Regions from separate parts of the Psychrobacter sp. PSi21 genome, predicted to be linked through region 1. Evidence: predicted binding sites of a transcription regulator. Region 1 holds the regulator's gene; the other holds the start of a gene.

Region 1 (5,113 bases):
CTGCTGGTCAATCGCTGAGTTGTTTACATTAGACGTCAATCATGAAAAGCTGCTGAAGATGGCGCTGGTACATGACTTGGGTGAGATTGATGCTGGCGATACATTTTTGTATGCTGCGACGCGCGGGGACGCGCATGTTGAAGAGCGTGCGGGCATGGCCAGATTGCAGCGCGAGCGGGGCAATGGTATTACGGATTTGAGCGCGGTTTGGGAAGCGCAGGAGACTGGCAAGAGCAAGGAGACCGAGCTGCTCAAAGTGGTGGATCGCTTATTGCCGTTTTTACTCAACTTAAATACCGAGGGCAAAACGTGGCGTGAGCTTGGGGTCACGCATAGCCAGGTCGAGGGTGCTCATGCGTTTATCCACGACAGTTTTCCGCCCATTCATAAGTGGCTATCACACAATATTGACTATGCGACCAAGCAAGGATGGCTGATCGATGCGTAAGCCGATGCTGTTTAACCCAGCAAAGCCATGACATTGTTTGTCACTATTTTTGAACTCAAGAGATGATTTTATGAGCGCAACTCGCCTATGTAAAGGCATGGCAACCTCGGTGGCCATGATGGTTCTACTCAGCTTGGCACCGCTCACGCAGGCGGCTGAGACGATTGGTAATGGTGGTAAATTGGCACAAGATGCCAAAAAGCAAATCGGTGTTACTACCAGTTATGATCCCTCTTATCGTCAGCTGGACTTCCCGCGTGGTGACGTGCCAATAGAGACGGGGGTCTGCACGGATGTGGTCATTCGTGCCTATCGTTTACAAAATATCGACTTGCAGCAGTTGGTCAATCACGACATGAAACAGAACTGGTCTGCTTACCCCAAAATCTGGGGGCTAAAATCAACCGATAAAAATATCGACCATCGCCGCGTGCCCAATCTTGAGACATTTTTTGCCCGTCATGGACAGTCGTTATCAACGACAGATGTAAAGAGTTTTCAAGCAGGAGATGTGGTGACATGGCGGTTGCCTGACAGTAACTTGCCGCACGTTGGTATTGTCTCAGACAAGCGCGCCTATGATGGCACGCCACTGATCATCCACAATATTGGCCGTGGTACGCAAGAGACCAATATCTTATTTAAGTACCCCATCCATACTCATTTTCGGTATCAATCATGATCAATCCGCGCCATACCAGCCGCCGATGAGCGTGCATTACTGAGAGCCATTTGAGGGTTACACGAGGTTGGTCATACCCATCAGTTGACCCATTTGTACTGGGGTGGTTGGTGCCAGATCGACCTGCCACATGGCCCCAGCGGCTTTTGGTAATATCACAATCGCTGTTGAGCCCAAATAAAAGCGTCCCAGCTCATCGCCTTGTGCCAATAGTATGTCATGCGTGGCTTCTTGGATGTCGGGGCTGCGGCTGATCTTGCCCGTCGCGACGGTCTCAATCCCAGCGACGATCATCGCGCCGACCATCACCACGGCCGCTTTGCCATAAGCGGTGTCAAACAAACACACCAAGCGCTCATTGCGCGCAAACAAGTCAGGGATGTTGGCTGCGGTGGTGGTATTGACTGAAAAAAGCGTGCCGGGCACATAGCGCGTTTTGGTTAGCGTACCTGCAAACGGCATGTGGACGCGGTGATAATTGCTGGGTGCAAGATAAACCGTAGCAAAGCTGCCATCGGCAAAGTAGCTGCCATCATCACTGTCCGCCAGTAGCTGGCCGATGTCATAGTAACGGTCTTTGGCTTGGAGCAGCTTGTAATCTTCGATCTGACCCATTTGAGAGATGACGCCGTCCGCTGGGCTGACGATACCATCTGGCGTGGGGTCGATGATACGCGCATCGTCTTTTAACTCGCGGGTAAAAAAGTCATTAAAGCTGTCATACGCATTGAGGCTTTGACGCTCATATTCATCTAATTTAACATGATAGGCTTTGGCAAAACTACGGATAAACGCACGTTTGACTAAGGGATGGCGACTGGCGGCCAAGCGCCCAGCCACTTCGCTCAACTGCTGCTGTGGTACAAATTGCTGGATCGTGGTAAATAAGGTCATAACAAGGCTACCAAAGTAAAGGTTAATATAAACGCCGATGGCGGCGCATCAAAATACGTACAGATAAGTTTATATTATCACGCGGGTTGGCTGCCTGTACCACCACAATCTGTTAAGGAGATAATTTATGAAAGCATTGATCCAGCGCGTCAGTCATGCCAGCGTCACGGTCGAGGGACACGTCGTTGGTGCGATTGAACACGGCGTATTGGCTTATATTGGTTTGGGGCATGATGATGACCTTGCAGCCGCCAAGCGTTTGATTGACAAAATACTCACTTACCGCATTTTTGAAAACCATGATGATCCTGCCAAAAAAGGGCTACTGGATTATAACGTACAGCAAGCAGGTGGCGGGCTTTTATTGGTATCGCAGTTCACCTTGATGGCTAAGACCAACAAGGGCCGCCGTCCTGACTTTGAAGAGGCTATGGCACCAGATAAAGCGCGTGCGCTGTTTGCCGCGCTGACCGACTATGCAAAAACGCAGTACCCACAGGTGGCGTGCGGACAGTTTGGTGCTACTATGTTGGTTGAGAGTGCCAATGATGGCCCCCTGAATTTTTTGTTAGAAGTGTGATACCGTCAAATTGTCATCAAGTCGTCATAAAAAGGCCGTTTAATAAGCGCATAGTGGCGAGTATTTATCGTTTTTTATACCCAAACCATGAGGCAGCCGTATGCAAAGTGAGCAGATTTTAATCGTTGAGGATGAACCTGCAATTCGCGAGATGATTGTGATGACACTAGAGATGGCAGGGTTTGTCTGTTTGCAGGCGGCGGATATCTCTGAGGCGCATCAGCAAGTGGTGGATCATCGTCCTGCCTTGATTTTGCTTGATTGGATGCTGCCCGGCGATAAAAGCGGCATCGATTTTTGCCGTATGCTCAAAAAAGATGACTTGCTCTCTGAGATACCAGTCATCATGCTCACCGCCAAAGGTGAGGAAAACAACAAAGTGCACGGCTTAGACGCGGGCGCGGATGACTATATTACCAAGCCCTTTTCGACCCGCGAGCTGGTATCACGTATCAAAGCGGTACTGCGCCGCAGTAGCGCGCTCTCAGCTGACAAGCCGATCACCGTATCGCGCCTGAGCCTTGACCCAAAAAGCCAGCGTGTCAGTGCTGATGGTAAAGTGATCGATATCGGCCCAACTGAGTACCGCTTGCTGGCGTTTTTTATGAGTCACCCAGACCGCGCTTATACCCGCACTCAGCTGCTCGATCAAGTGTGGGGCGGTAATGTCTATATTGAAGATCGCACCATTGATGTCCATATTCGCCGCTTGCGCAAATTGCTTCAGCCTTATGACTGTGCTGGTCTGATCCAGACGGTACGCGGCACAGGCTACCGCTTTTCGAATATGAGCGAAAGCGAGGCATAGTAGCAACTGATGATGACGCCAAAAGACGACGAGCAACAGCAAACGCACCGCTACGCGTTATTGCTGGCAGATCTGCGCTGGCTGCTGTTTTCGCTGGCTGTGGGCGTGGCGCTGGGTTTATACACATCATATCTACTGATCAGTATCATCATTGCGCTACTGCTGTATATTTTTTGGCGCATGTACGCGCTGCATACCTTTGATGAATGGGTCAAAAAACCCACCAATACCTCACCGCCTGACATGCTCGGCGGCCTGAGCGTGGTGGCACATCAGCTCTACCAAAACCGCCAGCAAGAAAAAATCACCCAACAAAAAATGATGGGACTGGTCAAAAAAATTCGTAGCTCACTATTGGCGCTACAAGACGCGGTGATTTTGTTAAATGACACCGATGGGCTGGAGTGGTGGAACCAAGCCGCAGAAAACCTATTGTCTTTAGAGTCCAGCGATCAGGGCAACTGTATCTTTAATCTCATTACCGTGCCTGAGTTTCGCGAGTATTACCAAACCACCGCCGCGCCCAACAATGGTATTCATTTGGTCTCATGGAAAACACCAGGCCGCTATCTTAAATGCGAAGTGACCCATTTTGGTGGTGAAAAGCTGCTGATCATCTATGATGTGACGCGCCTGCAGCACTTAGAGCAAATGCGCCGCGACTTCGTTGCCAATGTCTCGCACGAGCTGCGTACCCCGCTGACCGTATTGATGGGCTATTTAGAAACCTTTTCAGACCAGCCAGACATCGCCCCGCAGTGGCAACGTGGCATGGCACTGATGACGCAGCAAACGGCACGGATGAACAGCATTGTGAATGACTTGCTGCTGTTGTCACGACTAGAGAATGAAGAAAAGCCTGAGCTGACTGAAATTGACATGCATAAGCTGCTGAGCCAGCTGTATGATGACGCGCTCGTTTATAACAAAGAATACGGTCACAACATCACCCTTGATATCGGTACTGAGGACAATCTTTATGGCGCTGAGCTGTATTTAAACAGCGCCTTGCTCAACTTGGTGGTCAATGCCATCAAATACACGCCCAAAGGCGGCCATATTCATATCAGTTGGGATGCGACCGTCGATGGCTGCGAGTTTTCAGTCACTGATGATGGCATTGGCATTGCACCCCAGCATATCTCACGTTTGACCGAGCGGTTTTACCGTGTTGATAGTGGCCGCAGCCGCGCCACAGGTGGTACAGGGTTGGGTCTGGCCATTGTCAAGCATGTGCTCTATCAACACAAAGCCACGCTACATATCGAGTCCACTGAAGGCGAAGGCTCGACCTTTAGTATTTTGTTTGCGGCGGATAGTATTTGTGTGCACAAGCCCCCTGCGATCAAGGATACTACGCGCCAAACCAGCATGCAGCACAAGCCGCCCTCCTAAGTCATTTAAGTGATCCGTTACCATGCTAGGTTTGGTTGGTCCAAACTGGTGATGCCTAGTCATTTTTTATTAGTAGGGGATAAGGGTTGACAGCACTACCATTAATATAAATGCCGTAATGTACATGTGGCGGTGTGCCTTTGGCGTTGCCACTGTCACCAACGTAGCCAATGACATCCCCCGCATTGACCCAATCGTTCGGGCTAATATCTGCATAATCTTCTAAATGCGCATAGTAATGACCCACACCGCCCGGCCCAACAACAACGACCACGCGCCCGCCCAAACGATCATTGCCCACCTTTC
Region 2 (5,113 bases), on a different contig from region 1:
TTTGTCAGTTGTGCGAACCATCATCATAGGCGCTGCCAAGGCGCTACTGTATCAAGAAGTGATACTGCTAATGGTCTGTGAGAGGTAGGATGCCATTTGACAGAGTGACTGCTTATTAGCTGGGTCAGCTGGGTGAGAAACTCAGCACGCGGCATGGTTACCGCACCCAAACTCATCAAATGCGGATTGGGTAACTGGCAGTCAACCAGTGCCACTTCGCTTTGTACGCACAAACGCATTAGCCCCCAAAATGCAAGCTTTGATGCGTTAGTAGCCTGATGAAACATGGACTCGCCAAAGTAAATGTTGCCAATCTTTAGGCCATACAAGCCGCCAACCAGCGCGCCTTGCTCATCCCAAACTTCAATACTGTGCGCAAAGCCAGCTGCATGCAGCTGAGTATATGCCTCAATCATCTCGTTATGAATCCACGTATGATCGCCATCAGCTAAGCTGTCGCTACGCGGCAAGCTACAAGCATGAATCACCGCATCAAACGATTGATTGAGTGTCAGCTGCCAGCGTGAGTTTTTGGCTTGACGGCGCAGCGATTTGCTTGGCTGATAGTCGGCTGGTAGCATGATGCAGCGCGGATCAGGGCACCACCACGCGATGGGCTCATCGGCATTAAACCATGGAAACAAGCCGCGCGCGTATGCTGAGAGCAGGGTGTCGATAGCTAAGTCGCCACCGACAGCGACCAGCCCTGTGCCTTGAGGATCAATATCCGCAGGCGCAGGAAAGTCATAACGTCCAAGGCGGGCTAAGGCGTCAGGCGAGATCGTCGCACTGCTACCGATAAACGTATCGATAGCCGCTGGGTCGTTGTCAGCAGAAAAGTCGTCCACTCAGTCCTCTTGATCGGCAGTCAAGGTTGAAGCGTAGGTGTGGTCAGAGGCGACGGTCTCACCAAGGGCATCAAGATATTTTTCGGCATCGAGGGCAGCCATACAGCCAGTACCCGCAGAGGTGATGGCTTGACGGTAGACATGGTCAGCCACGTCTCCTGCCGCAAAGACGCCTTCAATGCTGGTTTGGGTGGCATTGCCACTTAAGCCACTGTTGACCACAATGTAGCCATCTTTCATATTCAACTGCTCGGCGAATAGGTCGGTATTGGGTTTGTGACCGATAGCAACAAACATGCCAAACACGTCAAGCGTTTTGGTGCTGCCATCGGTGGTGGATTCGATGACCACGCCATTAACGCCCATGTCATCGCCGACCACTTCTTTGACCTGATGGTTCCATTCGATTTTGACATTGCCGTTTTTGGCTTTCTCGAACAGCTTGTCTTGCAAGATTTTTTCTGAGCGCAGGCTGTCACGGCGATGCACCAAGGTCACCTCAGCGGCGATGTTAGACAAATACAGCGCTTCTTCGACCGCTGTGTTACCACCACCGATGACCGCTACTTTTTGGTCTTTATAAAAGAAGCCATCACAAGTGGCACAAGCAGAGACGCCAAGCCCTTTGAATTTTTCTTCAGACTCAAGGCCTAAGTACTGGGCAGAAGCGCCTGTTGAAATGATCAGCGCATCACAAGTGTAGCTGCCATTATCGCCCGTTAGGGTAAAAGGACGTTTGCTCAAGTCGACGTCATTGATATGGTCATAAACCAGCTCAGTACCAAAGCGTTCGGCATGCGCTTTCATACGATCCATGAGGGCAGGGCCAGTCAGGTCGTGTGCATCGCCAGGCCAGTTGTCCACTTCAGTGGTGGTGGTCAGCTGACCGCCGACTTGTAAGCCGGTAACCATGACTGGCTTGAGGTTGGCACGTGCAGCATAGACCGCCGCGGCGTAGCCTGCAGGCCCTGAGCCTAAAATAATCAGTTTTTCGTGACGAGGACTGAGGTTATCAGTTGCCATAGTGGTTCCTTATTATTAAAAATAATGTGTTATTAAAAGTAGCGTATGGGGTAAACAGGCGCTTGGGAAAATATACCCAATATTACCACCCATACAAACATCAAATGTTGACCGCTTATCGCGTTGGCGGTGTCATTAGTGCCATGCATCATCAGATGAAAGCATCCGTCATGGCGCACGGATTTATGAAGTGTGATACTAACATAAGGGCTGAGTGCTAAAAGCGCAAGTTTGCTAAAATAAACACCGATATCAAGACAATCAAAGTGCATACGATTGTTACGAGGGGCACAGGTGCGCAAAGTGTCAAGTCGCTGCACAACAGTCCCTTTATTCGGGCACATTTTTAACCTAAATGACTCTTGAACATCGCCGCGATGGGGTATTTAACACTTGATACTCAGTTATCGCACATCGTTATATTTTCTTACGCGCTTTATTGCAAACACAGTCGCCAGCTGACCTATGTATTTGTTATTATAGGAAGTTATTCTGGTGATAAAATAGACGACTTAATCGACAATAATCACCAGCTTTTGCGAAGCGCCGAGTGTGTATTTTACGTCATAAGTTGCCTGCTATATACCTTATAATGAACACTTCGCTGTATAACTTTATGTCAGCATGATTAGGGCTAGTCATGCGTGGACGACAATCTAGTATGGATAACAAGGCAGATTCTACGTGATATCAGCACCGCTTATTGAATATTTGAAAAAAGGGATTTTTACCGTCCTTGGGGTAATACTGGCAGTTTATCTGTTTGTCATTTTGCTGACCTATACGGGTAATGATCCCAGCTGGTCACACATCAGCAGTGATATGACTACCATCAACAATATGGGCGGAGCCATGGGTGCGTGGCTGTCTGATTTGCTGTATCGCTTTTTTGGCTTTGGCGCGTGGTGGCTTTTGGTTTACTTGGTTTATGAGTCGGTACTGATTTGGTGGGAGACCAAGCCGACTTTTTGGCTGCTGCGACTCATTGCTTATGTGTTTTTGATATTAAGCGCTAGTGCGCTGTTTGCGCAGCTGACTGCGTTATGGCAGCACATCGCTGACCCTGCGACCACGCCACTTGAAGGGGTTGCAGGCGGTATTATTGGCCTTGAGCTACAGGTTCGGTTGGCGCAGTTGTTGACCCAGTGGGGCAGTGTGCTGTTTTTAACGTTTTTTGTGATCATTACCGCCACCTTTGCCTTTAATATTCATTGGCTGGCGCTTTATGACCGCATCACTGATTTGTCATGGCTGGGTTCAGGGCTACAATCTAATGATGATATCGATGAAGGCGATACCCCAGCCGCGAAGGAGGTAAGCAGTAAAGCTGCCACCAAGAAGAAAAAAGGCAGCAAAGCACCATCAAATCAACCTGATAGCGACCAACAACAGTTGCCATTAGCGCTACAGCCTGCTGGTGAAACAGCCGCGACTGTGGACACCAGTGCTCGTTTTGGTAATGCCTTGACCGATTTTTTAAGTAAATCAGGCTTGAAAGCGAGCACCAAGTCAACCGTTGCCGCTGAGGAAGAGGCCACTGCAGCGGCCAGTTATTCCGCTGAAAGTATGGCAGCGTCAGAACCTGTTACCCCTCAAAAAACCACCAGCACGGTAGCCAAGCCTGCCCCAGTGCCTGTCCAAAAAGTAGAGCCAAGCTTTGCATGGAATGATGCGAGTACTGTTGATGATTTGCTGGCCAGCGAGCACCATCCTGATACGCATAGCCCAGCCCCAGTCATACCTGCTGCAAGCAAGGCGGCCAATACCGACTTTATCAATGAAGTGCTTCGTCATAATGATGCCAATGATACGCCTGTCTACGATACAGAAAGTCAAGACAAGGTAGCTCAAAACAAGGCAGCTCAGGACGTCGCAGGTAGTGCTGATATCAACGAGCTGGCTGACGCATGGCTGGCAGAAAATCACAGTGTGGCCGAAGCGCATGCCGCTGACAGTATCCTGCCTGTATCTACCGCATCAGATGAAGCGATAATTGACACCGACGACACCGAACGTCAGTCACCGGTTGCAAAGAAATCACGTGTCAACATAGAAGCGTACGACACTAAAGTGTCTGATGCTGCGCCTGTTGATGCAACCGAGGGAGCAGAGACACCAGTCGCCAGTACCCGCCCAGCACGGCGCATTACTTTGCCACCTGAGATACCTGAAGTAGCTGAGTCACCTACAGATGACATGCCCAGTATGACGCCGACCAATACGCCGCCGACCGATCCAAAGGCCGTACCAAGGGCAGCAGCCAATAGCCATCAGGTAGAGAGTATCAAACCTGAGCACGGCGACACGGCGACTGACACGCGTAAAAAACCAACCATGAGTTTTGCAGTGCCAGAAGGTGATGCCAGCAATCATATTGCCGATATGATGCCAGAAGATGATGCACCGATCATGCCTGATATCCATGATGATGCGGCCTTTAGCAGTCGCTCACGGTCCATGCAAACCGCCGCCTATCGTGCCAAGTTAACCCCCATTCCTGAGCTGTCTATTTTGGACACGCCTGATCCTGATCGTAAACCAAGCTATACCGTTGCTGAGCTTGAGCAGTTGTCTGACCTGCTTGAGATTAAATTACAAGAGTTCAATGTCAAAGCACAGGTGGTCAATGCCATCCCCGGCCCTGTGGTTACCCGCTTTGAGGTAGAGCTGGCAGCAGGCGTGAAGGCCAGCAAAGTCACGGGCATCTCGCGAGATTTGGCGCGCTCTTTATCCATGGCCTCATTGCGCGTGGTCGAGGTCATCCCCGGCAAGCCTTATATTGGTATCGAAGTTCCCAATAAAAAGCGCGAAATGGTGCGCTTGATTGAGCTGTTAAACACGGATACCTACAAAGATCCCAAAGCCCAAATCAGCATGGCGATGGGCAAAGATATCGGCGGCAAACCTATCATCACCGACCTTGCGCGTGCGCCGCACATGTTGGTTGCAGGGACGACAGGGTCAGGTAAATCCGTACTGGTGAACGCCATGCTGCTGTCAATGCTGCTCAAATATACGCCCAATGAGCTGCGTTTGATCCTGATTGATCCAAAACAATTGGAGCTGGCCAATTACAATGATATTCCGCATCTATTGACCCCAGTGGTGACTGACATGACCGAAGCCGCCAGCAGCTTGTCATGGTGTGTGGCAGAGATGGAGCGCCGTTATCAGTTGATGAGCTTGCTTAAAGTGCGTAAGCTCAATGAGTTTAATAAAAAAGTGCGCGCCGCTGAAAAAGC

The links. Region 1 encodes PhoB, which activates phosphate uptake and scavenging genes when phosphate is short. Its sites were predicted from a motif close to TGTCATNAANCTGTCATAA; they were not measured.
Region 2: a site for PhoB is predicted at 2,486-2,504, ahead of ACFI32_RS06150 (DNA translocase FtsK). Genes of this name have one in related genera too.

What each region holds. Positions count from the first base shown of each region.
Region 1 covers NZ_JBHNYR010000013.1:66,337-71,449, reverse strand. The annotation lists gene ACFI32_RS10230 (HD domain-containing protein) at 1-448, shown strand, start outside; gene ACFI32_RS10225 (DUF1287 domain-containing protein) at 519-1,130, shown strand; gene asd (archaetidylserine decarboxylase) at 1,188-2,024, opposite strand; gene dtd (D-aminoacyl-tRNA deacylase) at 2,152-2,604, shown strand; gene phoB (phosphate regulon transcriptional regulator PhoB) at 2,705-3,412, shown strand; gene phoR (phosphate regulon sensor histidine kinase PhoR) at 3,422-4,807, shown strand; gene ACFI32_RS10200 (M23 family metallopeptidase) at 4,863-5,113, opposite strand, start outside.
Region 2 covers NZ_JBHNYR010000006.1:170,378-175,490, reverse strand. The annotation lists gene aat (leucyl/phenylalanyl-tRNA--protein transferase) at 24-812, opposite strand; gene trxB (thioredoxin-disulfide reductase) at 849-1,871, opposite strand; gene ACFI32_RS06150 (DNA translocase FtsK) at 2,556-5,113, shown strand, end outside.